DNA from 3 places in the Silvimonas iriomotensis genome. Region 2 is predicted to be linked to each of the others. Evidence: predicted binding sites of a transcription regulator. Region 2 holds the regulator's gene; each other region holds the start of a gene.
What was found. The regulator HrcA, encoded in region 2, represses chaperone genes, less so after heat shock. The targets are predictions, from matches to a motif close to ATTAGCACTCGNNNNNNNCGAGTGCTAAT.
Positions count from the first base shown of each region.

Region 1: a site for HrcA is predicted at 1,615-1,643, ahead of IEX57_RS12225 (co-chaperone GroES). Genes of this name have one in related genera too.
Region 3: a site for HrcA is predicted at 2,794-2,822, ahead of rpoH (RNA polymerase sigma factor RpoH). Genes of this name have one in related genera too.

Region 1 is NZ_BMLX01000003.1:145,712-150,306, forward strand. Features, by position in the region: gene groL (chaperonin GroEL) at 1-1,192, opposite strand, end outside; gene IEX57_RS12225 (co-chaperone GroES) at 1,264-1,554, opposite strand; gene IEX57_RS12230 (TnsA endonuclease N-terminal domain-containing protein) at 2,828-3,784, shown strand; gene IEX57_RS12235 (TnsB C-terminal domain-containing protein) at 3,790-4,595, shown strand, end outside.
Region 2 is NZ_BMLX01000001.1:1,196,431-1,201,025, reverse strand. Features, by position in the region: gene IEX57_RS05315 (outer membrane beta-barrel protein) at 1-217, opposite strand, end outside; gene mltB (lytic murein transglycosylase B) at 612-1,697, opposite strand; gene IEX57_RS05305 (GNAT family N-acetyltransferase) at 1,761-2,297, opposite strand; gene hrcA (heat-inducible transcriptional repressor HrcA) at 2,294-3,304, opposite strand; gene IEX57_RS05295 (NAD kinase) at 3,435-4,313, shown strand; gene recN (DNA repair protein RecN) at 4,326-4,595, shown strand, end outside.
Region 3 is NZ_BMLX01000008.1:140,737-145,331, reverse strand. Features, by position in the region: gene ftsY (signal recognition particle-docking protein FtsY) at 1-1,013, shown strand, start outside; gene ftsE (cell division ATP-binding protein FtsE) at 1,098-1,751, shown strand; gene ftsX (permease-like cell division protein FtsX) at 1,760-2,665, shown strand; gene rpoH (RNA polymerase sigma factor RpoH) at 2,872-3,726, shown strand; gene IEX57_RS19770 (phosphotransferase) at 3,786-4,595, opposite strand, start outside.

The DNA of each region.
Region 1 (4,595 bases), on a different contig from region 2:
CTTCCACACGGGCCTTCTTCTCTTTCATTTCAACTTCGGTCGCAGCGCCAACCTTGATCACGGCAACACCGCCGGCCAGCTTGGCCACGCGCTCTTGCAGCTTTTCACGGTCGTAGTCGCTGGTGGCTTCTTCGATCTGCTTGCGGATCTGGCCAACACGCGCCTTGATGCTTTCTTCGTTGCCGTTGCCATCGATGATGGTGGTGTTTTCCTTGGCCACTTCGATGCGCTTGGCTTGACCCAGCAGTTCCAGGGTGGTCTTTTCCAGCGTCAGGCCAACTTCTTCAGCGATCACGGTACCGCCAGTCAGAATGGCGATATCTTCCAGCATGGCCTTGCGACGGTCGCCAAAGCCCGGCGCCTTGACAGCAACAGTCTTCAGAATGCCGCGGATGTTGTTCACAACCAGGGTAGCCAGCGCTTCGCCATCGACATCTTCAGCAATGATCAACAGCGGGCGGCCCGACTTGGCCACTTGTTCCAGCACCGGCAAGAGGTCACGGATGTTGCTGATCTTCTTGTCGAACAGCAGCACAAACGGGTTGTCCAGCAGGGCGATCTGCTTTTCCGGATTGTTGATGAAGTACGGGGACAGGTAGCCGCGGTCAAACTGCATACCTTCCACAACGGCCAGTTCGTCTTCCAGACCCGAACCGTCTTCAATGGTGATCACGCCTTCCTTGCCGACCTTGTCCATGGCTTCGGCAATCTTCGCGCCCACGGTTTCATCGCTGTTGGCAGAGATAGAACCAACCTGGGCGATTTCCTTGTTGGTGGTGGTCGGCTTGGCGATCTTCTTCAGTTCTTCAACCAGGGCTACAACAGCCTTGTCGATACCGCGCTTCAGGTCGGTCGGGTTGAAACCGGCGGCCACATACTTCAGGCCTTCGTTCACGATGCCTTGTGCCAGCACGGTCGCGGTAGTGGTACCGTCACCGGCCACGTCGGAGGTCTTGGAAGCCACTTCCTTGACCAGTTGGGCGCCCATGTTTTCGAACTTGTCTTTCAGTTCGATTTCCTTGGCAACGGAAACACCATCCTTGGTGATGGTCGGGGCGCCAAAGCTGCGCTCCAGCACCACGTTGCGACCCTTCGGGCCCAGCGTGACTTTAACGGCATCAGCCAGAATGTTTACGCCAGCAACCATGCGGGAGCGTGCGGAATCGCCAAATTTGACTTCTTTTGCAGCCATTGTGGATTACTCCTGAATCTTGTTTGTGTGGCCAGAACTGGCCAGACTGAAAACCGGGGTTCGGGTGAGCCTTAGGCTTCAACCACGCCGAAGATGTCTTCTTCGCGGACAACCAGCAATTCTTCGCCGTTCACTTTGACGGACTGGCCGCTGTACTTGCCCAGGATGACCTTGTCACCCACCTTGACGGACAGCGCGCGCACTTCACCGTTATCCAAGAGCTTGCCGGTGCCGATCGCAACGACTTCGCCCAGATCCGGCTTTTCGGCGGCAGCGCCCGGCAACACGATACCGGATGCGGTTTTTTCTTCAGCCTCAACACGCTTGATGACTACGCGGTCATGCAAGGGACGGATCTTCATCGTTTATTCTCCTGAGAAATCAATGCCTGAAAGTTCAGGGGCCAGCGCCCAGCGCGGCCCGTTAGCACTCTCGGCTAACGAGTGCCAATAATAGGGATGGGAACCTGGGTTTTCAAGGGGAGAAAGGTTAAATTTCTGTTGGGCTGTGTCGTCTTCCACTCAATTCTGTAGTTACGTCAAAAAGCTGTAGTCCCGCCAATCTAGGCCCGATCAGGGTTTGTGGCCCATGCCCACTTCTGGACGACCGATGAACGGCCACTTAATTGGGTTTTTGTCCCTGCCTTTTCCTTTCTAAGATGAGTCGCTCGAAGAGGGTTTCTCAGTTCCCGCTCGAACCCGTTCTCCCCCATGCCTCCTACACGATGTTCGACCCTCTCGGCCTAACACCATGGAATTGAATTTCCACACAGGTGTTTTTTGCTGTCTTCCCCGGGTTTAACCAAGAAATAAAAATCAAATATTGGGTAGTCAGTATTTTCCCTTTGTTTTCTAAAATAATTAATTAGTTTGTTTTTATGTTTACTTAATTATTATGGATAAATAGTAGAGATTCTATTTGGCTCTGTTTTTTTAGGGGTGTTTTTGCAATGGCTTTGACCATTTTGGAGGCCGTTCTTCTTATAAAAAATTTATCTTTATGATCTGTAAGAAGAAATTGGATGGGCGGCACAGTTTGGCCCGCCATTTCCAAAGAGTGGGGGTTGAAATGCTTCTCCGCAAGGGATAGGCTTTTCAGATCAACATGTAGGTTGATTTTGGTATTTTCATTGTAAAACAATGGCTTGTGGTGAATTTTATTGAGGTTTTGGCGCTGTCACCTGCTTTCTTGTTCCGCAGGTTGGCTACTAATGAGGTGGCACCGATTTTGGTCAAAATCTGCGGGATTCAAGCGCTTCCGAGATGACTTGGATACACATTTTTGGCCTGAAAAAATAACCTGGAATGGTGGATGCAGTAGGAATTTCGTGATTTTCTGAGGTGCAAAAATTGGGCAAGGATCAATTCTTGCCATGTACTGAAATCTTGGATTTTTTGAAGGACAAATTATGTAGAAAACAAAACAGGACAACCCCCTTTTTTTGAGAATTGCCCTGCCCGGTGAGGTGAACTCACGATACTACCATTGGAAAAGTTAGTATCGTCCAAGAGTCCCTCCTGGTCAAGGCCAGGGCTCGGCTTTTCCTCAAAAACGTAAACAACGCGAAGTCCCGTAATTCGGGAGGTTCGCACACGTTATCGCGCTGGATTCAATCCGGCTCGCGAGGAGATCGTCATGCCCAAGGTTCGTACGAGAAATGCGCGCAAAACCAGGCAGGCAGCCCGCCAGGTCGTGCGCCTAAATCCCCATCGTTCCATTGTTACCGGCCACCTGCCGGGATTGGCCCCCTATCCGCTTGCATGGGAGTCCTATCTTGAGCAGATCGCGGCCAAACTATTGAGCGTCTGCCACGATGTTAAAAGTATTGCGACCCAACCCACGGTCCTGGAAATCCATACCGCAGAAAGGTCCAGGAAGTACTACCCCGATCTTTTGCTCAAGCTCGAAACGCAGGGAGAGCTCGAGTCAATTCTGGTCGAGATCAAGCCCCTTGCTGTGCTAGTGTCGGAGCCCACACTAACCAGATTGTTGCAGGTCGCAGACGAGTGTCTGAACCAGGGCATCCGGTTTTGTATTCTGACCGATGACCAGATTTACGCCGGCCCAAACCGGCAAAATGCCCTGCTCCTTTGGCGCTACATGAAAGGCGCCATGCCTCCTGCGGATAGAGTCGAGAGACTTTCAAGGTGCTTGGAGCGTGGCGGCCCAATGCAAATCCAGCAACTGCTTGATACAGCTGATGTTGACCTGGTCGACGTGTATACCCTGCTGGCAAAACGGCAGCTTACATTTTCCAGCAATGAGATCATCAATCGTAGGGCACTCGTTGCACTCCCCGCGCAAACAGGAGGTCTCAGATATGCGGATATTCAGGCTGCGGGTAGGTATGGTGATCTTGTGGAAGCGGTGGCTTTGGGGCGTCGACCGCCAGATTGGCGGATCCTGGAGGCTCAGACGCTTCAACGACGGCCGCGTTCAAGTGCAGGCGTTTTCAGCGCTGTCGGAGGATTTTCTGGAGGGACGCCTTTACGTGATCTCCGACCGGAAGAGTCCACACCTCGAAGCGCTTGGGCCGGTGGAGGTATCTCGTTTGATCGGGGCCTATCTCCGCTGGTATCGGATGAGGAGTAGCAATCATGACCTCATTCTATTTAACCAAGGGCTTGATCGTTCGAATGGAGGGGCAAGAGTGGGAGCTTCTCCGAACGACAACTAAGCATTGCTTCCTGGAAAGCATACGAGATGGAGATCTGCGCGAACTTACCATCGAGGATTTTCTTACCGCGAAGGAAGCGGGTGTAATTGAAGTTATACCCAGCGCAGCGTCGCCGAATGAGATCCGGTTTCTTCCAAAGGCACCCTGGATAGATATCTCTCTTCTGCCCCCGGAGAAGCGACGGAGAGCAAGGAAGTTGCTTGCGGTTGTGAATGGACTCAGGAAGGCCGGCATAACGCGTGGTCAGCGAAAACACATCAAAGAGTGGCTGGATCGAGCTGCCGCGTCGTCCGAGTTTGACTTCAAGCTACCCGGCGTGAGCACTGCCTGGAAGTGGCTCAAGGCCTACGAGGAGCGGGGCTACTCCGCCTATTCTGTGCTCGGAACTACGCCGTCGATTCGTTCCAAAAGGACTTGTGGGGAAAGCGAATGCCTGGCTAAAGAAGTCATCGCCGATCAATTTCTGACAATGGAGGCACCCTCGGTAGCCGCGTGTTATGAGACGTACAAGACTCGTGCAAAAGCGCTAAACAGGCGCTCAGTGGAGGAAGGGCTGATGCTGATACGGCCGATGTCCTTGAGCACGTTCCGGCGCAGGGTGGGTGATCTGGATTTTTTCGAAAGGACGGCCGCAAGAAAAGGAAGGCAGCGAGCGATCCACGATACCCGCATGATCCGAGGTCATCGGACGAAAGTGGCGCCACTTGAGGTCGCCGAAATTGATCA
Region 2 (4,595 bases):
CCAGAACGAAGTTATTGCTGAATACGTAGTTGTAACCCGCTTCTACGCCGACGGTCAGGGATTCAGTGGTATCAGGACGAATCTTGCCAGTGAAGTCCATCTGGTTGGCACCGGCTTTGCCGCCGATATAAAAGCCGGAAAAATTATCCGCCCCGATTGCATAAACGCTGGCGAGCAAGGACGCAATGGCCAGCAATTTTATTTGTTTCGATTTCATATTGTCTCCGATCAATTGGCATTGATTTTTTGAGTCAGGTTTTTCTGAAAGCCCATACAGGCGAAGGCGCATGAACGCACCGCCGGATGCCGGCACTTCTGAACCTGAAATCCTGGAGTGTTGTTACCGAATTGACCAGTACACCCGGTCACGTTGGCCGCATTTTCAGATTTTTCCGGGGTTTCTAATTGGATGGGGAATATCGGATTGGCGGTGTTTTTAAAAAACGATTGAAATTGGGTGTGGGTTTTCGTTTTTATGCAATCAGATATGTCTGATTGGTGAATGGGGTGACTTTAATTGCGTTGATTTTTTGTCGATAAAAAAACCGGATGCATTTTCATGCATCCGGTTTTTGATTGATTTGTTCACTCAAACAAACATGGATACCAGCTTATTTCCAGCGGCCATCGCTTTTGGCTTTGGCCGGTTTTTGCTTCGTGGGTTTGGGTGTTGGGGTTGGGGTGTCCGATGTGTCGTTCAGATCCAGCCCGCTGTCATAGGCGCCCTTGATCGCCTGCGCCAGTTGCAGCACAGCCGTGGCATACAGCGTGCTGCGGTTGTAGCGCGTCACCACATAGAAATTGTTGAAGCCCATGTAGTAGCTGGTTACACCGGCTTCGGTCTCCAGGCTGAACAGCACGGCTTGCTGGTTGGGGTCGGTTTCATCCAGCGGCTGCACGCCTTTTTGCATCAGCTCGGCCACGGTGTAGTGCAGGTTGAACTTGTCTGCCAGCAAATCATCCTCTGCGCCCGACACATTCACCGGAACATAAGTATCTCCGTTGCGTTGCCAGCCATGCGCGGCAAGGAAGTTGGCCACGCTGGCGATGGCGTCATCCGGCGTGCCCCAGATGTCGCGGTGATGATCGCCATTCCAGTCCACGGCGTACTCACGAAAGCTCGAGGGCATGAACTGCGGCATGCCCATGGCGCCCGCGTAGGAGCCCATGAAAGTCAGCGGGTTTTCGTTTTCTTCGCGGGCCAGCAGCAAGAACTGCGTGAGTTGATCCTTGAAGTAGTCGGCGCGGCGCGGGTAGTCAAACGCAATGGTCGTCAGCGCATCAATCACCCGGAAAGAGCCTGTGTTGCGGCCATAAAGGGTTTCCACACCCAGGATCGAGGTGATGACTTCTGGCGGTACGCCGTATTTGTCGCTCACGGCATTGAGTGTGTCGGCGTTGCGGCGCATGAAGCGGGCACCACCGACAATCCGCTGGTTGTTCACAAAGTTGCCGCGAAACTGATACCAGGGGCGGCTGGTGGACGGGCGATCCAGCACGCTGATAATGCTCGATTTGGTCACCACCTGGCCAAACAGCGCGGTCAGGCTGTCGCGGTCAAAATTCTGGGTGTTGACGAGGGTATCAATGTACGACTGCACTTCTGGCCGCTTGAGCAAGGTGTCATCAGCATGACCAAGGGCGGGAAGCGCGGCGAGGGCGGCGCAGCACAGCGCTGCGCGAAGCGTTGAAAGCATGGGGAATCCGGATCAAGACAGGTCTGGAACGTGCAGCGGCACGGGGCAAGGCAGGTGCCGGAATCAGGCTGAAGCCAGAATCCGGTTCTCGTACCTTACCGAATCGAGTTCAAAATACAAGGTGCCATATTGCTCGAACTGGCGGCCGTTGTAAAAAGCCAGCGCAGCGTGATTCTGACTGTTGACCGACAACCACAACGCCCCATGGCCCGCGCGCTCGGTGGCCATGGCCTCACAGGCGCCCAGCAAGGCCCTGCCCACGCCCTGGCGGGTAAAGCGCGGCATGACATAGAGCGTTTGCAGTTCGATATCGGTGTGTGGCACCCCGGGTTGACTGGCGTCAAAATCCAGCGCTGCGTAGCCCACCAGATGTTCACCCTGACAGGCCACCAGCACGGCGTAGCGCGTGTCTGCCATCAGCCGTGCAAAATGATCTTGCGTATAGGTACTGAACACATAGTTGGCCAGCGCCGGGCGGATGCCCCCGGTGGCATAGGTGTTGAGCCACACGGTGATGGCCAGCGCGGCCAGGGTCTGTGCGTCTGTCGCGGTGGCAGGGCGGATGCTGATGGTGTCAGTGAGGGTAGCTGCAAGCGTCATTGGGATAGCGCACTGGAGAGCAGTTTGGCGGTGACATCAACAATGGGAATGATGCGCTCGTAGGCCATGCGCGTCGGGCCGATGACCCCCAGCGTGCCGATGATCTGGCCATTGGCGCGATACGGCGCGGTAATGATCGAGCATTCATCCAGCGGCGCAAGACCAGACTCGCCGCCGATAAAAATCTGTACGCCATCGGCGCGGTTGCCCAGTTCCATCAGTTGCAGCAGAGCGGTCTTGCGTTCAAACAGCTCGAACAGCTGGCGCAAGCGGCCCATGTTGTTGGCCAGATCGTCGCTTTCCAGCAGGTTGCGTTCACCGGAAATCACCAGGTCTTCTGCCGTGTGATCCAGCGCGCTCTGGCCGTACAGCACGGCGCTGTTCAGGAGTTCTGCCAACTGGCCTTTGACCGAACGCACTTCGGTTTCAACAAAGAGTCTTAATTCGCGCCAGGTCTTGCCGGCGCAATTGGCGTTCAGGAAATGGGCCGCCTCGATCAGATCGGCCGCCGGGAACGCGGTCTGGGTCTGGATGATGCGGTTCTGCACATCGCCATCATCGGTCACCAGAATCAGCAGCACCCGTTTGTCTGACAGCGGCAGGAATTCGATCTGCCTGAGCACGGTGTCCTGGCGGCGGGGCGACACCACCACGCCGGCAAAGTGCGTCAGTTGCGATAACAGGTTGGATGCGGCGGTAATGGTCCGTTGCGGGCTGTCCAGCGGCAGCGAGCCGGGCGAGAGCCCGATGTTTTCCAGCGACTGCACCGACATCAGGCTGTCGACAAAGAAACGGTAGCCCAGCGCGGTCGGGATACGGCCGGCCGAGGTGTGCGGGCTGGCCACAAAGCCCAGTTGCTCCAGGTCTACCATCACGTTACGGATGGTGGCCGAGCTGATATCCAGCCCGGAATACTGCGATAGCGCCCGCGAGCCCACGGGTTGTCCGTCGGCAATGTAGCGTTCGACCAGCGTCTTCAGAAGGATTTGGGCACGATCACTGAGCATGATCCGATTCTAATGTGGTTTGCGTTTCGCGTTAAAGTCTTGCAATGCGTTGTTGGTGGCGGGATACGCTTGAAGTGCCAAAGCGCCATGCCTTGTGGTTAAATGCAGCCGTATTTGTCTGGATCAAGCCATGCAGAGCCTATTTAAAACCATTGTGCTGGTCGGCCGCTTCAATACCCCCACGCTGGGCGGGCCGCTGCGCCAGCTTGCCGGTACCCTGCAGGAACTGGGCGCACGCGTGCTGATTGAAGCCGACGTGGCGGCTGAGCATGGCATTGAAGACATCCCGGTGGTGGATCGTCTGGCCATTGGCAAACTGGCTGATCTGGTGATTGTGCTGGGCGGCGATGGCACCATGCTTGGTGTCGCGCGGCTGGTAGCGCCGTACCGGATTCCGGTGATCGGCGTGAACCAGGGGCGTCTGGGCTTCATGACTGACATCCCGCTCAAGGATATGGAACGCACCATCAGCGGCATGCTGGCCGGCGCGTTTGTGCCCGAAGAGCGCATTTTGCTGGAGACCACAGTCAAGCGTGATGGCAGCAAGGATACCGTCAACGCGCTGGCGTTCAACGACGTGGTATTCAGCCGTGGCTCTACCGGCGCCATGATCGAGTTCGAGATTTTCATCGACCGCCAGTTTGTGTACAGCCAGCGGTCCGACGGCTTGATCGTCTCCACCCCGACGGGTTCCACCGCGTATGCGCTGGCCTCGGGCGGGCCGATTTTGCACCCCAGCCTGCCGGCCATTACGCTGGTGCCGATCTGCCCGCAATCGCTATCCAACCGCCCGATCGTGATCAACGATACGAGCGAAGTCGAATTCTTGCTGACCCGCAATTCTGACGCGCGGGTGTATTTTGATAACCAGTCTGATTGCGAACTACGCGAGAAAGACCGGGTGATCATCCGCCGTCACCGCAATACCCTGCGTATCCTGCATCCGGTGGGATACAACTATTACGACATGCTGCGCGACAAACTGCACTGGGGCGAAAAGCTCCTCTGATCACGGCTACCCATGCTGCTCTCTCTGAATCTCAGGAATTTTGTGATTGTCGACAAGCTGGCGCTGGAGTTCGCGTCCGGGCTGTCCGTGTTCACCGGCGAAACCGGCGCGGGCAAGTCGATTGTGATCGACGCGCTGGGCCTGTTGCTGGGCGACCGGGCCGATGCCGGCATGGTGCGCCATGGCACAGACAAGGCCGAGCTGGCGGTCGAGTTTGATATCAGCCGCCTGCCTGCCGCACAAGCGTGGCTGGCCGAGGCAGAGCTGACCGGGGACGACGCC
Region 3 (4,595 bases), on a different contig from region 2:
CTTCGGCGCCGGTCGAGCCCGCGCCGCCAGCCGCGCCCGTGGCCGCAGAACCGGCCCCGGCGCCCGTGCCTTTGCAAGAGGTAGCCCAGCCGCAGGAAAAACCCAAGCTGTCCTGGACTGATCGGTTGAAGGCCGGTCTGGCCAAAACGCGTGACTCGCTGGGCAAGAACCTGGCGGGCCTGTTTGGCGGTGGCCAGATCGACGAAGCGTTGTACGAAGAACTGGAAACCGTGCTGCTGACCGCCGATATGGGCGTGGAAGCGACCAGCACGCTGCTCAAGAACGTGCGCGATCGCGTGTCATTGCGCGGCCTTAAAGATGCATCCGAACTCAAGCTGGCGCTGAAAGAAGCGCTGCTGGAACTGATCCAGCCGCTGGAGCAGCCGCTGGTCATTACCCCGCAAAAGCCCTTCATCCTGATGGTGGCAGGCGTTAATGGCGCGGGCAAGACCACCAGCATTGGCAAGCTGGCCAAGTATTTCCAGGGCCAGGGTCACAATGTGCTGCTGGCTGCGGGCGATACATTCCGCGCTGCCGCGCGTGAGCAACTGGTGGTCTGGGGCCAGCGCAACGGCGTGCAGGTGATTGCGCAGGAATCGGGCGATGCTGCCGCCGTGGCCTTTGATGCGGTCAACGCGGCCAAAGCGCGCGGCTGTGATGTGATCATTGTCGATACCGCTGGCCGGTTGCCGACGCAGTTGCATCTGATGGAAGAAATCCGCAAGGTCAAACGCGTGGTACAAAAGGCCGATCCAACAGGCCCGCATGAAGTCATGCTGGTGATCGACGCCAATACCGGCCAGAACGCGGTCAGCCAGGTCAAGGCGTTTGATGACGCGCTGGGTCTGACTGGTCTGGTGCTGACCAAGCTTGATGGCACGGCCAAGGGCGGCGTGATTGCGGCGATCGCCAAGCAGCGCGCGGTGCCGGTGCGCTTTATCGGTGTGGGTGAAACCATCGACGATCTGCGCCCGTTTGTGGCAAAAGACTATATTGACGCTTTGTTTGACTAAGGCGAGGGCGCCGGCCGGTCGTCTGGTCATATATGCGTACTTTTTCAACCTATCAAGCATGGTTACCCTGACAACGGACAACGAATGATCCAGTTCCAGCAAGTCACCAAGCGTTATCCAGGCGGCTTTGATGCCGTCAAACAACTCAGTTTTGATATCGAAGACGGGGAACTGGTCTTTCTGGCCGGGCACTCCGGGGCGGGCAAATCCACGCTGCTCAAACTCATTGCCGGCATCGAGCGCCCCACTGCGGGCGCGGTGCTGGTCAATGGCCAGAACCTGGCGCGCATGCGCCGCGCCTCCATGCCGTATACGCGCCGGCATATCGGTCTGATCTTCCAGGACCACAAAATCCTCTACGACCGCAGCGTGTACGACAACGTGCGCCTGCCGCTGGACATCATCGGGTTTGATCACCGCGAAGCGCGCCGCCGGGTGCAGGCCGCGCTGGACAAAGTGGGCCTTGCCGGCAAGGAAACGCTCAATCCGGTCAGCCTTTCGGGCGGCGAGCAGCAACGCCTCTGTATTGCCCGCGCCGTGGTGCACCGGCCATCCATCCTGCTGGCCGATGAACCCACTGCCAACCTGGACCGCGACTACGCCAACGACATCCTGGAATTGTTCAAGTCGTTCCACCAGGTTGGCGTCACGCTGGTTATTTCCGCTCACGACGAAACCCTGATGGCCGACTATGGCCGTCGTATCCTGCGCCTGAAAAACGGCCAGTTCTCGGCATAAGGTAAGCCATGAAACACTGGATCCGTCTGAACTGGATTGCCTTTACCCGTACGCTTGGCAGCATGCTGCGCGCGCCATTGTCCAGCCTGCTCAACTTGCTGGTCATTGCCATTACCGCAGCGTTCCCGCTGGGCTTTTACCTGCTGATCGCCAGCGCGCAGGGCGTGATCGGCCAATTGCCGGTTGAGCCACAGTTGTCGGTATACCTGCGTACCAGCGCCGGTGCCGATGCCATCAACCAGCTCAAGCAGCATCTGGCGGGCGACAAGCGCCTGACCAGGGTGCAGTTCGTGAGCAAGGACGATGCGCTCAAGCAAATGCAGTCCAGCGTGGGCGGCGGTGATCTGCTGGCCGGCCTGACCGATAACCCGCTGCCTGATACTTTCATCCTGACCGCCAGTACCGATGCGTCGGCGGATTCTCTCGAAGCCTTGCAAAAAGAGCTGATAGCGTCCAGCGGGGTAGAACAGGTACAACTGGATTCAGCATGGGCAAGGCGCCTGCAGCAGCTGATCATCGTGGGCAAGGCATTGCTGGAAATCGTGCTGGTGCTGCTGGCTGTCGCGCTGGTGCTGGTGACGGGCAATGCCATCCGCCTGCAGATCCTGACCCGCAAGGATGAGATCGAAGTGGCCAAGCTGATTGGCGCCACCGATGCCTTTATCCGTCGCCCCTTTGTGTATTTTGCGGCGGTGCAGGGCGTATTGGGTGGCCTGCTGGCCTGCGGGATCGTCTGGATGGCGCGCACCTGGCTCAATCCGGCGGTAGAGGCGCTGGCCCACAGCTATGGGCAACAATTCAGTCTGGCGCTGGCCGACTGGCGCGTGGTGCTGGTGACCCTGGCGGTGACCACGCTGCTGTGCCTTCTGGGGGCATCGCTGGCGGTCGGGCGTCATTTGCGCCAGTTCCGCTAGGTTTTCCGCCGGTATTTTGTACCGTCTATCGGAAATAGACCGATTGGTCTATTCTATCGGAAGCATTGAAAATATTGCCGTGCAACAACATCGCGTCTGTGCTTGAATTCATAAGAACTTTTTGTTCGGTTAGCACTCTGAGGTATGGAGTGCTAATATCTAGCGTCGTCGTTTGAAACGACGCAGAGCAACACAGGAGAACATTCATGGTAGACAGCGTTGCATTGCCGGTGATCACGGGTGGCGACAGCATTGAGAGCTATATCCAGCGAGTCAATGCCATGCCCATGCTCACGCACGAGCAAGAGATCGATCTGGCAAATCGCTACCGCCATGACAACGACTTGGAAGCCGCTGGCCAGCTGGTGATGTCCCATCTGCGCGTTGTGGTGTCCATTGCGCGTGGTTATGCCGGTTACGGTTTGCCGCAAGCAGACCTGATTCAGGAAGGCAATATCGGCCTCATGAAGGCCGTGAAGCGGTTCGAACCGACCCGCGGTGTGCGCCTGTTTTCGTTTGCCGTACACTGGATCAAGGCCGAGATTCACGAGTACATCCTGCGCAACTGGCGTCTGGTGCGTATTGCCACCACCAAGGCCCAGCGCAAGCTGTTCTTCAATCTGCGTTCCAAGAAAACCGGTTTCTCCGCACTGACCCAGGCGCAAGCCGAAGTCATTGCGCATGATCTGGGCGTCAAGCCGGAAGAGGTCTTCGAAATGGAGACCCGCATGACCGGTCAGGACGTTGCGCTGATGGCAGAAGAAGGCGATGACGACGGCTACGCGCCGATCGACTGGCTGGCCGACAGCGATAACGAGCCGGTGCGCCAGATGGAACGTCAGGCGTATGACCGTCTGCAGTCTGAAGGCCTGCAAGAAGCGCTGGGTACGCTGGACCCGCGCAGCCGCCGCATCATTGAAGCGCGCTGGCTGGGCGATGAAGGCAGCACCACGCTGCATGAACTGGCAGCTGAGTTCAGCGTATCGGCTGAGCGTATCCGCCAGATCGAGGCCAAGGCCCTGCAGAAGATGAAGGACGCACTGGAACCGGCACTAGCTTGATGCCAACGGTTCTGGCTGAAAAAAGGCACGCACAGCGTGCCTTTTTTGTTGCCTGGCGGTCAGGCCGCGCTGGCCAGCGCCGCATCAAAGCGCGCGAACTTGCGCTTGAACCAGTCCTCATCAAACCAGCCCGTAAACTGGACATGTTTGAGGTCATCAAACAGGCAGAACAGCCAGCGCCGCGCGGCAAAGCCGGGCGCGGCCGGGTGTTTTTCCAGATAGGTTTCCAGCAGGCGGAAGTCGGGCCGGGCATCGTTCAGGTGAAAGAGATCAAACTCGCGATGCGCAAAACGCGCGTGGTTGGGGTCGATCACGGCGGTGAGCGTCTGCGTGACCGGGTCGGCCAGAAAGTTGCTGGCGTGGCAGTCATCGTGAATCAACGATGACGCGCTGCCAGCCAGCGGCGCGACCAGCGCATCTGCGGCGCGCCACACGCGCTCAAAGCCCTGGCGCATGCTGAGGCTGGTGCGGGCTTCACCCGCCGCACTGAACAGCCAGGCCAGCCTGTCTGCTGCAAACTGTTGCCAGCTTGCGGCAAAGTCTGCCCGCCATGTGCCGTCGATATCCTGAAAGCCATGGGGTGAACTGATACCGTGCCAGTGCAGCAGGATGTCCGTGACCTGATCGGCAAACCGGGTGATGGCGGTGGGCGACTGAATGGCCGCGCAGGCATCCACGCCTTCGACCCGTTCCAGAATCAGCACCTCGCGTCCCGCCGCATCCAGGCCTTGCCCAAGCACCTGTGGCAACACTGCGCCGCCCGCTGCGCGCAGGGTATCCAGCGCCAATGTTTCACGTGAAGCATTATCTGGCTGGCGGAAGCATTTCAACACCACGCGCTGGTGATTGTGGCCGGTGAGTAGCCAGAC